DNA from 2 places in the Peribacillus sp. NPDC006672 genome. Region 1 is predicted to be linked to the other one. Evidence: a T-box and tRNA genes for the amino acid it is inferred to sense, from the RefSeq annotation. Region 1 holds a T-box; the other holds one or more tRNA genes.
What was found. A T-box is a leader RNA that pairs with one kind of tRNA and senses whether it is charged. The one in region 1 lies ahead of glyQ (glycine--tRNA ligase subunit alpha), so its partner is inferred to be a tRNA-Gly.
Positions count from the first base shown of each region.

Region 2: it encodes a tRNA-Gly, which carries the amino acid that the T-box ahead of glyQ (glycine--tRNA ligase subunit alpha) is inferred to sense. The anticodon was not compared.

Region 1 covers NZ_JBNNOR010000001.1:490,189-498,716, forward strand. The annotation lists gene ACQKKK_RS02435 (HD family phosphohydrolase) at 1-166, shown strand, start outside; gene ybeY (rRNA maturation RNase YbeY) at 163-639, shown strand; gene ACQKKK_RS02445 (diacylglycerol kinase family protein) at 617-994, shown strand; gene ACQKKK_RS02450 (cytidine deaminase) at 1,033-1,431, shown strand; gene era (GTPase Era) at 1,424-2,353, shown strand; gene ACQKKK_RS02460 (YqzL family protein) at 2,453-2,596, shown strand; gene recO (DNA repair protein RecO) at 2,630-3,382, shown strand; T-box leader at 3,441-3,616, shown strand; gene glyQ (glycine--tRNA ligase subunit alpha) at 3,711-4,607, shown strand; gene glyS (glycine--tRNA ligase subunit beta) at 4,594-6,663, shown strand; gene ACQKKK_RS02480 (helix-turn-helix transcriptional regulator) at 6,791-7,465, shown strand; gene ACQKKK_RS02485 (pyruvate, water dikinase regulatory protein) at 7,482-8,303, shown strand.
Region 2 covers NZ_JBNNOR010000010.1:112,631-121,158, forward strand. The annotation lists gene mgtE (magnesium transporter) at 106-1,464, shown strand; gene ACQKKK_RS17445 (NADP-dependent oxidoreductase) at 1,953-2,981, shown strand; gene ACQKKK_RS17450 (YbjN domain-containing protein) at 3,295-3,708, shown strand; tRNA gene ACQKKK_RS17455 (tRNA-Gly) at 3,892-3,965, shown strand; gene ACQKKK_RS17460 (SAM-dependent methyltransferase) at 5,432-5,911, shown strand; gene ACQKKK_RS17465 (MFS transporter) at 5,922-6,572, shown strand; gene ACQKKK_RS17470 (B3/B4 domain-containing protein) at 6,637-7,305, opposite strand; gene queG (tRNA epoxyqueuosine(34) reductase QueG) at 7,411-8,528, shown strand, end outside.

The DNA of each region.
Region 1 (8,528 bases):
CATCATTCAGGACAGGATTCAAGATGGTCAATTTGATGAATGTGACATTACTATGAGAGAATTGAGTATCGTGAAGCATTCCTTATGTGAATCGCTTAATGGTATCTTCCACTCCAGGATTGAATATCCGGAGCCGGATAAATTAGGACAGAAGGTGAAAGAATGATTTTAGCTATCGATTTAATGGATGAAACGAACGAAGTAACGGAAGAAGCTCAGCGACTTGTTGAAAGCATTCTGCAATTTGCGGCAAAAAAAGAAAACATTGAAAAAGATACCGAGCTGTCAGTTACATTTGTGGACAATGAGAGAATTCGGGAAATCAATAAAGAATATCGTCATAAAGATTCAGCAACCGATGTCATTTCTTTTGCACTTGAAGAAATGGGGGAAGATGAAGTGGAAATTGTCGGTGCGGAAATGCCCCGCATGTTAGGCGATATCATCATTTCCATTGAACGCACGAAAGAGCAGGCTGAAGAATATGGTCATTCTTTCGACCGTGAACTTGGATTTTTAGCACTGCATGGCTTTCTTCATTTATTAGGATTTGACCACATGAATGAAGAAGATGAAAAAGAGATGTTCACAAAACAAAAGGAGATCTTGGAAGAATATGGACTTTCAAGAGAAGGGTAAAAAAAGGTATCCATTATTAAAAAGTTTCTCTTTTGCCTGTCAGGGAATTTTGGAGGCTGTTCGAACGGAACGCAACATTAAGATTCATTTCGTGTTAACGGCAATCGTCGTTTTCTTTGGCTGGTATTTCTCATTGAATGGGATGGAATGGCTTTTCATTTTGGCGGCCATAGCCGGTACGATTACGTTAGAGCTCGTTAATTCAGCGATTGAAAGGGTAGTTGACCTGGTGACGGATCAAATCCATCCCCTTGCCAAGCAGGCAAAAGATATTGCAGCCGGCGCTGTATTCGTATATGCTATATTCTCCATAATAGTTGGATTGATTATCTTTTTGCCTAAGTTTGGCCTGTAGGTTGCCAAATGGTACTCAATTTGAAAGGAAGATGTGAATTGAATACGAATGAATTGATTGAAGAAGCTAAAAAAGCTAGGGAAAAAGCTTATGTGCCTTATTCCAAATTTAAAGTGGGGGCAGCCCTTTTGACCGCTGATGGAAAGGTCTATCATGGTTGTAATATAGAAAATGCTGCGTACAGCATGTGTAATTGTGCTGAAAGGACCGCTTTATTCAGCGCTTATGCCCATAACGATAAAAAATTCACTAAACTTGCAGTCGTGGCAGATACCGATGGTCCCGTTTCTCCATGCGGGGCGTGCAGGCAGGTTATTTCAGAACTGTGTGACCAGGATATGCCGGTAGTTTTGACCAACTTAAATGGGGATATAAAAGAACTAACAGTACAGGAATTGCTTCCAGGAGCTTTTTCACCGGAGGATTTAAATGGATAAATTATTTGATGATACACAAGTAAAAGGTTATAAATCAGGTTTCATTTCGATTATTGGTCGACCTAATGTTGGAAAGAGTACATTTCTGAATCGGGTCATCGGTCAAAAAATCGCGATTATGAGTGATAAACCCCAAACTACAAGAAATAAGGTTCAGGGTGTACTTACGCAAAACGATTCACAAATGATTTTCATTGATACACCCGGCATTCATAAACCAAAGCATAAGCTTGGGGATTTCATGATGAAAGTGGCAACGAATACATTGAAAGAGGTCGATTTGATTCTCTTCATGATCAATGCGACTGAAGGATACGGGCGCGGTGACGAGTTTATCATCGAAAAACTTCAAACCGTAAAAACTCCTGTTTTCCTGGTTGTAAACAAAATAGATGCGATGCATCCAGATGATTTACTTCCAATCATTGAAAAATACCAGCAGCTTTACCCTTTTGCGGCAGTCGTTCCGATTTCTGCACTTGAAGGAAATAACGTCGATACATTGCTTGAACAAATCAAGGAACATCTGCCAGAAGGTCCCCAGTTTTATCCAGCTGACCAAGTGACCGACCATCCGGAACGTTTTATCATTTCCGAATTGGTCCGCGAGAAGGTATTGCACCTGACGCGTGAAGAAATTCCGCATTCAGTGGCTGTTGTCATCGATTCAATTAAAAAAATGGATAACAGCGATACCATTAATGTCATGGCGACGATTGTTGTCGAGCGTGATTCACAAAAAGGCATCGTCATCGGTAAGCAAGGGAAAATGCTTAAAGAAGTCGGTAGCCGTGCCAGGGTGGACATCGAAAACTTATTGGGCTCGAAAGTTTTCTTGGAACTTTGGGTAAAGGTACAGAAGGATTGGCGTAACAAAGCCAGCCAGCTTCGCGATTATGGTTTCAATGAGAGCGAGTATTAATTAACAAAATTTACGCGTTATGAAAGTTTGGAAAACGGTCAAGCTAATCATATGGTCGGATATTCATATTGCTAGTTAAAAATGAAAGGTGGGCTTTATATGTTGGATTTTACCTGGGAATTATTTAGTGAAACAGGTAATGTGGACACCTATTTGCTGTTTAAGGAGATAGAAGTCGAAAGACAGGAAAGACCCTTGGTATTGAAAGATGAGCTAGCAGAAATTGATTTTCCTGTTTCATAGGTTAGTCTTGGCGAACATGGGTGGTGTCTTGGTATGCTCCAAAAATGTGAGGGCATTGTCATAAGGCGAACTGCATATGGAGAAAATAACAAAATCATTACTATATATACCCGAGAGCTAGGAAAAATTGGCGTTATGGCTAGAGGAGCCAGTAAACCTAACAGCAGGCTTGCTGCCGTCACCCAGCTTTTTTGCTCCGGGTATTTCCTTGTAACCACATCAACCGGACTCGGAAGTCTTCAGCAAGGTGAAATGGTCGATTCACTCCGCTTCATACGGGAGGATCTTTTTGCGACTGCTTATGCTTCTTATATTGTTGAGTTGCTTGATAAAAGCGTCGATGATAAAAAACCGAATCCATATTTGTATGAATTGCTTTTGCAAACCTTGCATTACATAAACGAAGAATATGACGCAGAGGTTTTGAAATTCATTTTTGAAATGAAGATGCTGCCCGTCAACGGGATTAACCCAGTGCTGAATCAATGTGCTGTTTGTGGTGAAACGGAAGGGGAATTCGCCTTCTCGCTTCGGGAAGCGGGTTTTATTTGTCATCGCTGTCTCGGGAAGGATCCCTATCATTTTAAAATTTCACCTGCAGCCGTCAAATTGCTTAGGATATTTTATTATTTCGATTTATCAAGGCTAGGAAACATTTCCGTCAAGCCTGAAACGAAAAAGGAACTCCAGAAAATCATAGATGCATATTATGAGGAATATTCCGGTCTCCATTTGAAATCAAAAAAGTTCCTAAAACAGATTGATACGATGAAAGATATGTTTTAAGTTCTGACCTATTGACATTCCATGCTAGTTTGTATAAAATTCTAATCATTAAAATAAGAAGATTGCGTTGATGGAAAAGAGTATCTGTCATTCTCCATAAAAAGCGAACCCGGGACGGTGGAAGCCGGGATATGGATTTACAGGGAAGGGCGTTTCCGGAGCATGTTGCTTTAAAAGAGGCCGTTTTATAAACGGCAATTAGGGTGGAACCGCGGGTATACTCTCGTCCCTATGCATTTCGCATAGGGACGGGAGTTTTTTGTTTGCCTGTGAAAGGGTTCCAATCCTTAATTTTTAAAGAGCCGTTTAAATAACCTGGAGGTGTACGATGAATATTCAAAATATGATTTTAACGTTACAAAAGCATTGGTCTGAACAAGGCTGCATATTAATGAATGCTTATGATGTAGAGAAAGGGGCAGGAACGATGAGCCCATACACGTTCCTGAGAGCCATTGGACCTGAGCCTTGGAGTGTTGCTTACGTGGAGCCATCCCGCCGTCCGGCTGATGGTCGTTATGGCGAGAACCCTAATCGACTGTATCAGCATCATCAGTTCCAAGTGATCATGAAGCCGTCGCCTGACAATATCCAAGAGTTATATTTGGATTCATTGCGCGCTTTAGGGATTAATCCGCTAGAGCATGATATTCGTTTTGTAGAGGACAATTGGGAAAACCCATCACTAGGGTGTGCTGGTCTCGGTTGGGAAGTATGGCTTGATGGAATGGAAATCACGCAATTTACCTATTTCCAACAAGTGGGGGGCCTTGAATGTAAGCCGGTTTCCGTGGAGATTACATACGGGATCGAACGTCTTGCCTCTTACATTCAAGATAAGGAAAACGTATTTGACCTGGAATGGACAGAAGGATTCACGGTTCGGGATATATTTGGACAGCCGGAATACGAACATTCAAAATATACGTTTGAAACATCCGACCTAGATATGCTGTTTCAACTTTTCACGATGTATGAAAAGGAAGCGCATCGCCAAATGGAAGAAGGGCTTGTGCATCCTGCCTATGATTATGTTTTGAAATGTTCACATACATTTAATCTTTTGGATGCCAAAGGCGCCATCTCGGTAACGGAAAGAACGGGATATATTGCCCGCTGCCGTAACCTAGCGCGTAAGGTCGCTAAAACCTTCTATGAAGAGCGGGAAAAATTAGGCTTCCCGATTCTGAAAGTGAAAGGGGAGAATACAAATGAGCAAGCGTGATTTGTTATTGGAAATTGGATTGGAAGAGCTGCCAGCCCGTTTTGTGACAGCTTCCATGAATCAGCTGTCAGATAAAGTGCAGAAATGGCTAACGGAAAAAGCGATTGAATTCGGAGAGGTTGAAGCGTTTTCCACACCAAGACGTTTGGCCATATTGGTGAAAGACGTGGAAGAATCACAAAAGGATATCGAAGAAGAAGCAAAAGGACCGGCTAAGAAAATAGCTTTGGACAGCGAAGGCAATTGGTCTAAAGCTGCATTGGGATTTGTCAGGGGCCAAGGCATGACTTCAGAGGATATTTATTTTAAAGAACTCAAGGGTGTAGAATATGCCCATGTGAATAAATTCATAAAAGGACAACCGACAGCCCAGCTTTTATCTGAGCTACAGGAAATTATTACAGGCATGACGTTCCCGAAAAATATGCGTTGGGCCAACCAAGATCTTCGTTTTGTCCGTCCGATTAAGTGGCTAATTGCCTTATTCGGTAATGAAGTAGTGCCATTTAGCATCGCTGATGTCGAGACGGCCCGTGAAACAAAGGGACATCGTTTCTTGGGCGATAGTGCAATCATCGAGCTGCCGGCACAGTACGAAGAAACGTTAAAAGAACAATTTGTAATGGCGGATCCAGATAAACGCCGACAAGTTATTCTAGATCAGATTAAAGGGCTTGAGCAGGAAAAGGGCTGGATCATCCCAGTCGATGAAGACCTGCTTGAAGAAGTCAATAATTTGGTGGAGTATCCAACGGTGTTATTTGGACACTTCGAAGAAGAATTCCTTGAGCTTCCTGCAGAGGTACTGATCACTTCAATGAAGGAGCACCAACGTTATTTCCCGGTCAAAGATCAAGACGGCAAGCTACTTGCTTTCTTTGTAACCGTGCGTAATGGTGATGATCGCCATTTGGATAAGGTTTCTAAAGGGAATGAAAAAGTATTGCGTGCACGCCTATCAGATGCAGCATTCTTCTATAAAGAAGATCAGAAAAAAGAGATTTCGGCTGCTTTGAAAAAACTGGACAGCATCGTTTATCATGAAGAAATTGGTACATTGGCCGAGAAAACTGCCCGAGTAACTGCAGTGACCGGTGTTCTTGCCGATGCCTTGAATTTAAAGGCGGAAAAAGAAATGGCCCTTCGTGCAGCGGAAATTGCCAAGTTCGATTTGGTTAGCCATATGGTTTATGAATTCCCTGAATTGCAAGGGTATATGGGTGAAAAATATGCGCTCCTAAAAGGAGAAGCCAAGGAAGTGGCCGCAGCCATCAATGAACACTATATGCCAAGGCATGCGGATGACAATGTTCCGCCATCTGTCATTGGAGCGGTTGTTAGTATAGCTGAAAAAATTGATACTTTGTCTTCATTCTTCGCTATTGGCGTCATTCCGACAGGTTCCCAGGATCCATACGCACTAAGAAGGCAGGCGAGCGGTGTCGTCCAAATTCTAGCCGAGAAGAAATGGAATATCTCTTTAGAGGAGCTTATTGTTTTAGGCCTTAAAGGTCTAGAATCAAAAGGTATCTTAAAACGTGATCTTGAGGAAGTTAAAGCGGATATGTTCACATTCTTTAAAGCCCGTGTAAAACACCTGCTACAAGAACAGCAAATCCGTTACGATTTGATTGACGCAGTTCTGTTCAATGAGATCGGTTATATCCACTCCATCGTGGAACGTGCACACGTCTTGGATGCGAAAAAAGACGAAGCAGGATTTAAAGAAAGCCTGGAAGCTTTAAGTCGCGTCATGAACATTGCCGTGAAATGTGACAATAAAGTGACAGTCGACCCAAGTGTCTTTGAAAATGATCAAGAAAAAGCGCTATACGAAAAATATCAAAATGTAGCAATGCGCTATACTGAATCTAAAGATGAGAATGAGCGGTTTGAACAGCTTGTTTCGCTCCAATCGGAAATAGAGTCATATTTTGAGAATACAATGGTCATGGCAGACGATGAAGCAATACGTAGTAACCGTTTATCTCTTATGAAGGAAATCAGTGATTTGGTTGCAAGTTTTGCCGCCATGAATAAAATCATCCTTACATAACTGAAAGGGTGTATGGAAATCGGAAATACTTTAAACAAGGGTTTCCGATTTCCATAAAAAGATAAATGGTCAATAATTAGGACAAACATGCCCTTATTAAATAATTTAGTATATAATTATTTAATGAATGACTTTTGTTACTTTACTCTGCGAAAGCAGTGGGGTGGTGATTATAATCCAATTGAATAAGCGTCAGGAACATATTTTACAAATTGTAAAAGAAAACGGACCGATTACTGGAGAGCATATTGCCGATAGATTGAACCTTACGAGGGCGACTCTTCGTCCAGATCTAGCCATTTTGACGATGGCAGGTTTTCTTGATGCCAGGCCGCGAGTGGGGTATTTCTATACAGGCAGGTCAGGAACACAGCTTTTGACCGACAGCCTTAACCATCTTTATGTACGAGACTACCAATCGATCCCGGTCGTTGTTGACGAGGGCATTTCCGTATATGATGCAATCGTCATGATGTTTTTAGAAGATGTCGGGACAATGTTCGTTGTCGATAAGCATGCATTGCTTGTTGGTGTCTTATCCAGGAAAGACTTGTTGCGTGCGAGTATTGGGAAACAAGAGCTTAACTCCATTCCAGTCAATATCATCATGACTAGGATGCCCAATATTACAATGTGTTCAAAAGAAGATCTTTTGATTGATGTTGCCAAAAAATTGATTGATAAGCAAATCGACTCATTACCGGTCGTCAAAGACACAGAAAAAGGCTATGAAGTAATTGGAAGAATTACAAAAACCAATATTACGAAAGCATTCGTAGCTTTGGCTGATGAAGGCTATTAGGGGGCTTGCAAAAGGAATGACGGAGAATATGAACGGTTCTATTATATATGTTGTATCGGATTCAGTAGGCGAAACAGCGGAATTGGTTACAAAAGCAGCTGCAAGCCAGTTCTCGGGATCTGCTTTTTCCATAAAGCGAATTCCGTACATTGAAGATGAACAAAACGTGGATGAAGTGATTTCACTAGCTAAATTAGATGGGGCGATTATTGCTTATACCCTTGTGAAGCCGGCTATTAGAGCGTATATGAAAGCACAGGTCGAAAAGGAAAACCTGTCTGCTTATGACATTTTAGGGCCGCTTATGGACATCCTTCAGGAAAGGGCACCAAAAGGGCCTCTTAATGAACCTGGTCTTGTAAGAAAGCTGGATGATGATTATTTCAAGCGTGTGGAAGCCATTGAATTTGCAGTAAAATATGATGATGGGCGTGATCCCCGAGGCATTTTACGTGCAGATATCGTCCTTGTAGGTGTTTCACGCACTTCAAAAACACCGTTATCACAGTATTTAGCCCACAAACGCTATAAAGTGGCGAATGTACCTTTAGTGCCTGAGGTGGAACCGCCAGAAGAGCTGTTCCTGGTGCCGCCTGAAAAATGCATTGGTTTAAAGATCAGTCCGGAAAAGCTGAACCATATTCGGAAAGAACGATTAAAGTCACTCGGGCTCAATGATCATGCTATTTACGCAAACGTGGAGCGAATAAAAGAAGAATTGACATACTTTGATAAAATCATATCAAGGCTGAACTGTCCAATTATTGATGTAACCAATAAAGCTGTTGAAGAAACAGCCAATTTGATCATCAATATCCTTCAAAATAAAAATCGTTAACCCTTACAATCAAGGCAAACCAAAATGTGAGCTGGACACTTTAAGTGTCAGCTCACATTTTAATGCCAAGGTCAGTAAAGGGAATATCAAGAATAAATTGAAAATAATTACATTTAATTCCTCTTTTTTTCAAATGTAAATCCATTGATTTGCATGAAAATAAAATCGGAATTTAAATGTTGGCATCTTCTAATCAAATAGACTATAATAAAAAATTGTGAGAAA
Region 2 (8,528 bases), on a different contig from region 1:
TTGAATAAATACAAGATTTTGGATGGGGAATAATAATATTTTTTTTACTCTTATTATATTTAAGGGGAATATTTTTGACTCCCCTAAAAAGGAGTGAGTGACGAAATGATAAAAGTCCTGACGGAAGATCAAATAACTTTACAAATCATAAAAGTTTTAAAAGAAGGAAAAAAGAAAGAATTTCAAGCAATATTAGAAGAACTCCAACCATATGACATTGCGCGAATTTTTGAGGGACTTCCAGAAAAACACCATACACGTTTCTTGTTATTACTTGATTCAGAACAAATCGCTGAACTGATTCAAGAAGTTGAAAAAGTACATCAATTAAAAATCCTTAGTAAATTAGGAATAGAGAAATCCGGCCATGTAATGGATTTAATGGATAATGATGATCTAGCTTCATTGTTAGAGGACCTATCCCCTGGAAAAATCGAAGAACTTCTTTCAGGTATGAAACAAGAAGAATCAAAGATCGTTCAAAATATCATGAATTATCCCCCTGAAACGGCCGGGCGAATAATGACAAACCGTTTTGTATGGATTCCCCAACATTATACGGTTCGTGAATCTGTTGAAAAACTGAAAATCTTTGCGGAGTTTTCGGAAACGATCAACTATCTTTATGTTATAGATAATGATAAAAAATTAGTAGGTGTTGTGTCATATCGGGATTTAATAATAAATGATGAATCTGAAAAAATTCAAGATATTATGTATAGCCGGGTTATCTCCGTATCTGCTGATGAAGACCAAGAAGAAGTAGCTCGCGTTATTGAGCGATATGATTTTTTAGCAATTCCTGTAGTTGAAAAAAATAATGAGTTATTAGGAATTGTAACCGTCGATGATATTATTGATGTTGTCATTAAGGAAGCGAATGAAGATATTGAAAAATTATCGGCATCCGGTAAAGCTATAGACTTTGACACGAAGGCGCACGTGGCCGCATATCGTCGGCTGCCCTGGCTTATTTTACTTTTGTTTATCGGATTAGTTTCTGGAACTATTATAAGCGGTTTTGAAGAAACATTGTCCAAAGTTGTTGCACTTGCCTTCTTTATGCCGATGATTGCAGGGATGACTGGAAATACAGGTACCCAATCTTTAGCTGTTGTTGTAAGGGGCCTAATCACTAGTGATACGGATAAAGGAGTCGTAACCAGACTTATTATACGGGAACTGAAAGTTGGATTGATAATAGGTATTACCTGTGGAATATTAATTTCCATCATAGCTTATGTTTGGCAGGGGAATCCCGTCCTGGGATTAGTGGTTGGAAGTTCATTAGTCATGACCTTAATTATTGGGACCTTAGCTGGGACCATCATTCCTCTAATCTTATATAAATTCAACATCGATCCCGCCGTTGCTTCTGGTCCGCTAATTACAACACTGAATGATATACTTTCGTTACTTATTTACTTTGGAATTGCAACGATGTTTATTTCAAAATTGATGTAGACCATCCATTAAACCAAGTTCACATATGCTTGCAAAGATTTTTCAAGGGCGAACATAGTCTCGATGATTGCAGTGCAAACTGTCCAGGCTGACGTTTAAAACCAGGAATATAAATAAGAAGAAAAAAGGTAACTGCTGAGCTTGACCATTTGCCAAGCAGACCAATAAATTCAAGCTGCGGCCTTTTCTCGGTATCCAAACGGGGAAAGGCCGTTAAATTTTCCAGGAAGAACCGTATATTGTAGAAGTCTACGTACATTATTTATTCTTAAAACGAATATTGGAGGTAACAAAGCCTTTTCCTCATGACATTTATATGAATGAAAAACACGGGACATAATTGGTCGTAGCAAGTTTATTATTTTCAGGAAAGGCTACATAAAGAATGTTATGGAAGCAAAAGGCAATCATATTCTTTGACCTATGAACTTCAACAGTGATACGCTTCTTTTCGATATTACGCATTCAGAATCAAGGAGGAACGAATGATGACACAAACAAAACAACAAAAAATCACCCTGGCAAACCGTCCAAAAGGTATGCCTTCGAAAGAAGATTTTAACTTTGTTGAGAGTGAAGTTCCCACACCAAAAGATAATGAGATTTTAGTACGGACGCTATATTTATCTGTCGATCCATACATGCGTGGAAGAATGCAAGATACCAAATCATACATTGCGCCATTTGAATTGAATAAGGTCATCACGGGTGGCGTTGTTGCTGAAGTTGTTGAATCCAACTCGAATTCCTTCAAACAAGGGGATGTCGTTGTTGGGAATATCGACTGGGCAGAATACACAGTTGTCACCGAAAAAGAAGTCCGTGTGATTGATCCCAAGGTGGCTCCCGTCACAACTCATTTAGGGATTCTTGGAATGCCCGGTTTAACTGCTTACTTTGGTTTGCTTGATATTGGTAAACCTCAAGAAGGTGAAACTGTAGTGGTTTCAGGAGCGGCTGGAGCAGTTGGTTCAGTAGTCGGACAAATTGCTAAGATTAAAGGTGCGAAGGTTGTTGGCATCGCTGGTTCAGATGAAAAACTTGAGTACTTAACGAAAGAGCTCGGATTTGATGGAGCCGTAAATTATAAAAGAGATAGTTTTAAGACAGATTTAGCTAATGCTGTTCCCGATGGAGTCGATGTTTATTTCGATAATGTGGGCGGCGAGGTGACAGATGCTGTTTTCACACTTTTGAATGCGAATGCCCGAATTCCATTATGCGGAGCGATTTCCTCGTATAATGCAGAAGGGAAAGATCTAGGACCGCGTCTGCAATCGGCGATGATCAAAACGAGTGCACTTATGAAAGGTTTTACAGTTGGAAATTATGCTGCTAGATTCCAAGAGGGTGCGACAGATTTAGGCAAGTGGCTCCAAGAAGGAAAGTTGAAATATGAGGAAACGATTATTGAGGGATTTGAAAACATACCTGATGCATTTTTAGGTTTGTTTAAAGGAACGAACCTCGGTAAGCAGCTTGTAAAAGTTGCGGAACCTAAATTCGCTCAACTCTAAGTATTGCGGAAATAAAGCTGAGGAAGATCCTTTGTTGTGATTTTTAAGCAGTTTATAATAAAAGCGGCCTTTTTTCGATATTCAATCGGGGAAAGGCCGTTTTCCTTTTCATAATATAATCCCAGACTACTGTAGAAAAACTCGATCTGACCCAATAAAGTTAGACAATTGATGAAAGCAATTTGACTCCCATTCATTTAATGAGTGTTTCATGCCTCTGTTAATAGGAGGAAATTGGAAGTATTATAGAAAAGTCTGTAAAAATGCCAGTTTTCATTATAAAATGTACTTATAAACAGAAAGGTGATGAACCATGTCAAACGTTGCTAAATTTCGTGATTTTTTAACAAGTGAGAAAATCTATATGAATGAGTTGAATGAAGATGGCACCACCTTTTTTAGGGCTGAGCAAAAGTTAAAGGACGGGTGGAAGGTCCTTTTAGTATTTGCATTCAATCAAGATGAAAATGTGGCGGACTTATTTTGCTTTAATGTCGCCGAATTGAAGAATCCTGAAAAGAAACAGGATGTACATACACTGTTGAATGAATATAATGCTAATTTTAGGTATTCCAAGCTTTATGAAGAAAATGGGACCATTTCCATCCGGTATTCATACTCCATTGAGGGGGATATCATACCGGATCTGGCGTTCAGGAAGTTAATCATGCTGCTTGAAACGGCACAGCAGGTTTATCCGCGATTAATGGAAGTCATTTGGTCTTAAATCATCATAGGATGAAAAAGTTCTCTGAATCAGGGGACTTTTTAACATCTTTACTAGAGTGAATGAATATATTAACGTAACAATACATTTATTATAATTTTTTTTTAAAAGACTATTGCATTTTTTCACATTAAACTATATAATTAATTTTGTTGGTGATTCGACAAAGTTCTACAAGGATATGCGGGTGTAGTTTAGTGGTAAAACCTCAGCCTTCCAAGCTGATGATGAGGGTTCGATTCCCTTCACCCGCTCCAATACATACTCATAACGTAGGGTTTCGTTACCTGGAGAACGAAGCTTTGCGTTTAAATATTATTACAAGAATTCTACTGTTTACAGTGGGATTTTTTTATTGTCCAAATGTCATAACCATCTCTTTTTACCTACATATTAACGAATTGATAAGACTGGATGGGGGATTATTATGGGCAAAGATAACCATTGCATAGGTATCTGTTCCAATTTCGATACTTAATTTCGTGGAGAGATTGAAGAATTGGGAACAGATGAAGGATATTAATAATACGAAGGTCTTGATTACTTCTACCGTAACAAAGTTCGGTGTTTCTGATGAGCTGGAGCACTAATATAATAAAACATTTTTTAAAGATCCTACCATTCTAAAAAAAATGGTAATAAATTCATAAAGCGTACACTTGTTCAAAATTGATTACCTACATTTGTAGAATCAATTTGGACAGGTGTATGCTTTTTTACTGTCCCCCCGCTCATTTTAGTCTTCTTCAGGGAAGGGAGACTTTAATGCCCTTTCCATCTCTATTTAAAAGGAATCATTTTAGTGGCCAAACAATGGATATACGTGATTCATAATAAACCACATCCAATTTGTGAATTAAGACTCATGACAAAATGATTCTATAGAACTCCAAGGCAGAAAGCTGGGCATGTCCTACTGTTCCATTAACAATTGCTAAAAAGCCTTAAATTACCCATCGTTTTTTAATTCATAACTCGTCTCCATCTAAAACTTTTTACAGAAAGTGATTAGAGGTAAGCATGTGAACAAGGATTTCAAATCCTGGAGGGCATGTAATCATTATAGATTTAGCTGGATATGATAATCATGAGATTGATAAATTTAATCATATACTAGAACTTTTACATGACCCCACTCACATTAAAAGTTATAGTGCCGAAGATTGGAAGCGTATATTTGATCAGAGCGACTTTAAGGATGTTGAAATAAAAAAGGATCAATCAGAATCTCAAACAGGAGTTCCGGTAAAACGTTGGTGTGAAATAGCAAGTTCAGGGATTCAGGCAGAACTTGCCATTTAGGAAGCATTAAATGATGCTCCATTGAATTATTTGGAGGAAATGAGTATTAAAAAGATCGAGAATGAATATTATTTTCCCATCAAAACAAACCTAATATTGGCTGAAAAGGTAAATGATCATGCCCATCATTAAACTCTACAGTCCAAATTCTTGCCCGGATACAAATATCTTAAGTGATATTTAATGATAATGATTTATTGTAAAAATTCTTATAATAAACAACAAATAAAAGGGATTATAGAGATTATTAGTAATGTAATTACCCAAGCTTGCAGTTGTGATAAAGAAAGTATATATATTTCATGTTTTCGAATAGAGCCTGGTCATTTAATGGTAAGAGGAGAATTGTGGGAAGGGAACTAATGGTTGTTCAATGAATCCATTTTAAATTTAAAATTTTGCATATAGAGGGGGAAGCGAAATGTCACTACTTTTAGAACCAATAGGTTTAATCAAAAATAATAGAGTCAATTTAGAAGATGATTATTGGGGAGAAGTAATTTCCGAGATAATTTTGGATCGTTCCAAATTCAAAGAAGATTGCCTGTTTGGGTTAGAACAATTTTCACATATCGAAGTCATATTTTATATGAATAAAGTGGACCCTGAAAAAATTCAGTTCAATGCAAGGCATCCAAGAAATCGAACTGATTGGCCAAAGGTGGGTATCTTTTCTCAGAGGGCCAAGGCCCGGCCTAATCAGATTGGTGTGTCAAGATGTGAGTTGATAAAAGTAGAAGGTCTAAAGATAACTGTCAAAGCTTTGGATGCCATTGATCAAACGCCTGTTTTGGATATTAAACCTTATATGGCTGAATTTGGTCCAATTGGCCAAGTTAAACAGCCCCATTGGTCAAAAGAGGTAATGAAAAACTATTATAGTAATGCGTTAACAAAATGAGCGGCTATTAATGCCGAAATCTAACTATATAACTAAACAAAAAAAGAGTATGGAAGTAAAAGATACCAAGTTTTTCGAACAATTCATTGCAGAATTAAAGGTGGGGTACCGATATATTCTACATAATAGACAAATTTGGATTCTTTATGTTATCATGCTTTCTTATCCACTTTCCCTTAGAACGATAAATTCTCTATTACCGATCTTCTCAAAAGATGTTCTAAAAGTAGGGGCTGCCGGATTTGGATATATAGATGCAGGCTTTGCACTAGGAGCGATAGCGGGGGGATTTATCTTACCTGTTATTGTAAAAAAATGGGGAATTGGAATTTTAGGATATAGTATCTTGTTCTTCTCTTTATCATTTAATCTATTTACAGGCATTTTAGGGTATTTTTTGGTAGGTTGCACATTTCAAACCCGTATTGCCTATTTAACAACTATACAATATGAGGTGGATATAGAAGTTCAAGGACGAGTTCACTCCTTTTATAACACCTTTGTTTCATTATTTGCTTTATTGGTCATGCTTGGAATATTGAGTGAATTGATATCATCAAGATTGTTATTCGTATCCCAAGGTATAATAATACTAATTGTTACAATGGCTGCCATGTATTTTATACCGAAAAAAAGCGTTAATCAAAGCTATTCAGCATAACGGAATAAAATCATGAAAAGACCCCTTCCGATTGTGGAAAGGGTTTATTTCCGTTCAATTTTGATTAGCCTTCAACAATCGAGTAAATCCCTTCACCACCGTGGATTTCAAGGAACATGTCCATCAACGATTTTGTTAGCTGATGTGCTTCTGTGATTGGAGTATTGGGTTGTAAATAAATGATTTGGATGGCTCTTTTCGTTTCTTCGGTGACTTTCGTGCGTTCTGAATCAACGTAGGGGCTTCCGAATGCGCCCTCATGATCGGCTGATGTAATCATATTTTCCATGGAATTCAAGCGGCCGTTCAAACCGTCATAACCATCCGTTCTTTCGCCAATCTTAATCAAGATGTCTCCTGATAACTTTTCCCCATCATAAATGCCGATCGGAACTTCATATAATAGGGAGAAGAAGTTATTCAAATCTATGGCTGAATGGATGGGTGTCAAGTAATTCTGTTTTTTTACGCGGCGGTACAGGGCTTCCACGGAGGGGCGATACCGTGACGGGTTGGTCCCTGTAGCCTTGAAAATCTCTCGCCACACTTTAATGCCGGAAAAGTCGGTCAATTCCTTTTCCTCAAGGTCGAAGAAAAGAGCTTCCTGAAATAGTTGAAGTCTCCCTTTCACCATTTGCGGGGAGGGACCTACTTCGATGTTTTCATATGTAATGATCCCAACTTTGAATTGGGGGATTTTACTGCTAAGATTAGCTGATACGGTAATTTCCAAGCGTTTCACCTCCAAAAATGATTGCAATTAGTTTATCATAGATAGCAATGGTTTGAAATGGATACAAGCTTCGATTGGAATACTGAATGAACGTAGGTGATTAATATGGATATGAATGCATTCAAGCAAGAAGTGATTTTATATAGTAAAGAGATCGGCATCGATAAAATCGGTTTTACATCAGCCACGGCTTTTGCCGAATTGAAAGCTCGCCTGATACGTCAACAGGAACTGGATTATCAGTCAGGGTTTGAAGAAGGCGATATAGAAAAAAGGGTCAGGCCTGAATTGATATTCGAAAAACCGCAATCCATTATTTCGATTGCACTTGCTTATCCGTCGAAATTGAAGGATGCTCCGCAAAGCACAAAAAGTGAGCGGCGCGGGATCTTTTGCCGGGCTTCTTGGGGAACGGATTATCATACCGTTCTTCGTAATAAATTGCAGTTACTTGAGGTTTTCATTAAAGATAAAGTGCCAGGAGCAGTGGTGAAGTCAATGGTAGATACCGGAGAATTGTCAGATAGGGCAGTGGCTGAGCGTGCAGGAATTGGCTGGAGTGCAAAAAACAGTATGATCATCACTCCGGAATTCGGGTCTTATGTATACTTGGGAGACATGATTACCAACCTGCCATTTGAACCGGATCAACCGATGGAGGATCAATGCGGGACATGCAATAAATGTGTAGATGTTTGCCCGACAGGTGCGCTCGTTCAGGGTGGCCAGCTAAATTCCAAGCGTTGCATTGCATTCTTAACCCAGACAAAGGGTTTCCTGCCGGATGAGTTCAGGACGAAAATAGGTAATCGTTTGTATGGATGTGATACATGCCAGACCGTTTGTCCGAAAAACAAAGGAATGGATTTTCATTTTCATGAAGAAATGGAACCCGACCCCGAGTTAGCGAAACCGCTGTTGAAACCTCTGCTTACGATTTCAAATCGGGACTTCAAAGAGACATACGGCCATGTATCTGGCTCTTGGCGCGGTAAAAAACCAATCCAAAGAAATGCCATTTTAGCTTTGGCCCACTTTAAAGATGAAACGGCATTGCCCGAACTGATCCAGGTCATGAAGGATGATCCGCGGCCCGTCATACGGGGAACGGCGGCATGGGCGGTTGGGAAAATTGGTCGGGGGCAGTCCGTTTCCGTTCTGGAAGAAGCACGAATGAAGGAAACAGATGAAGAGGTACTGGCGGAAATTGAAAAGGGACTGCA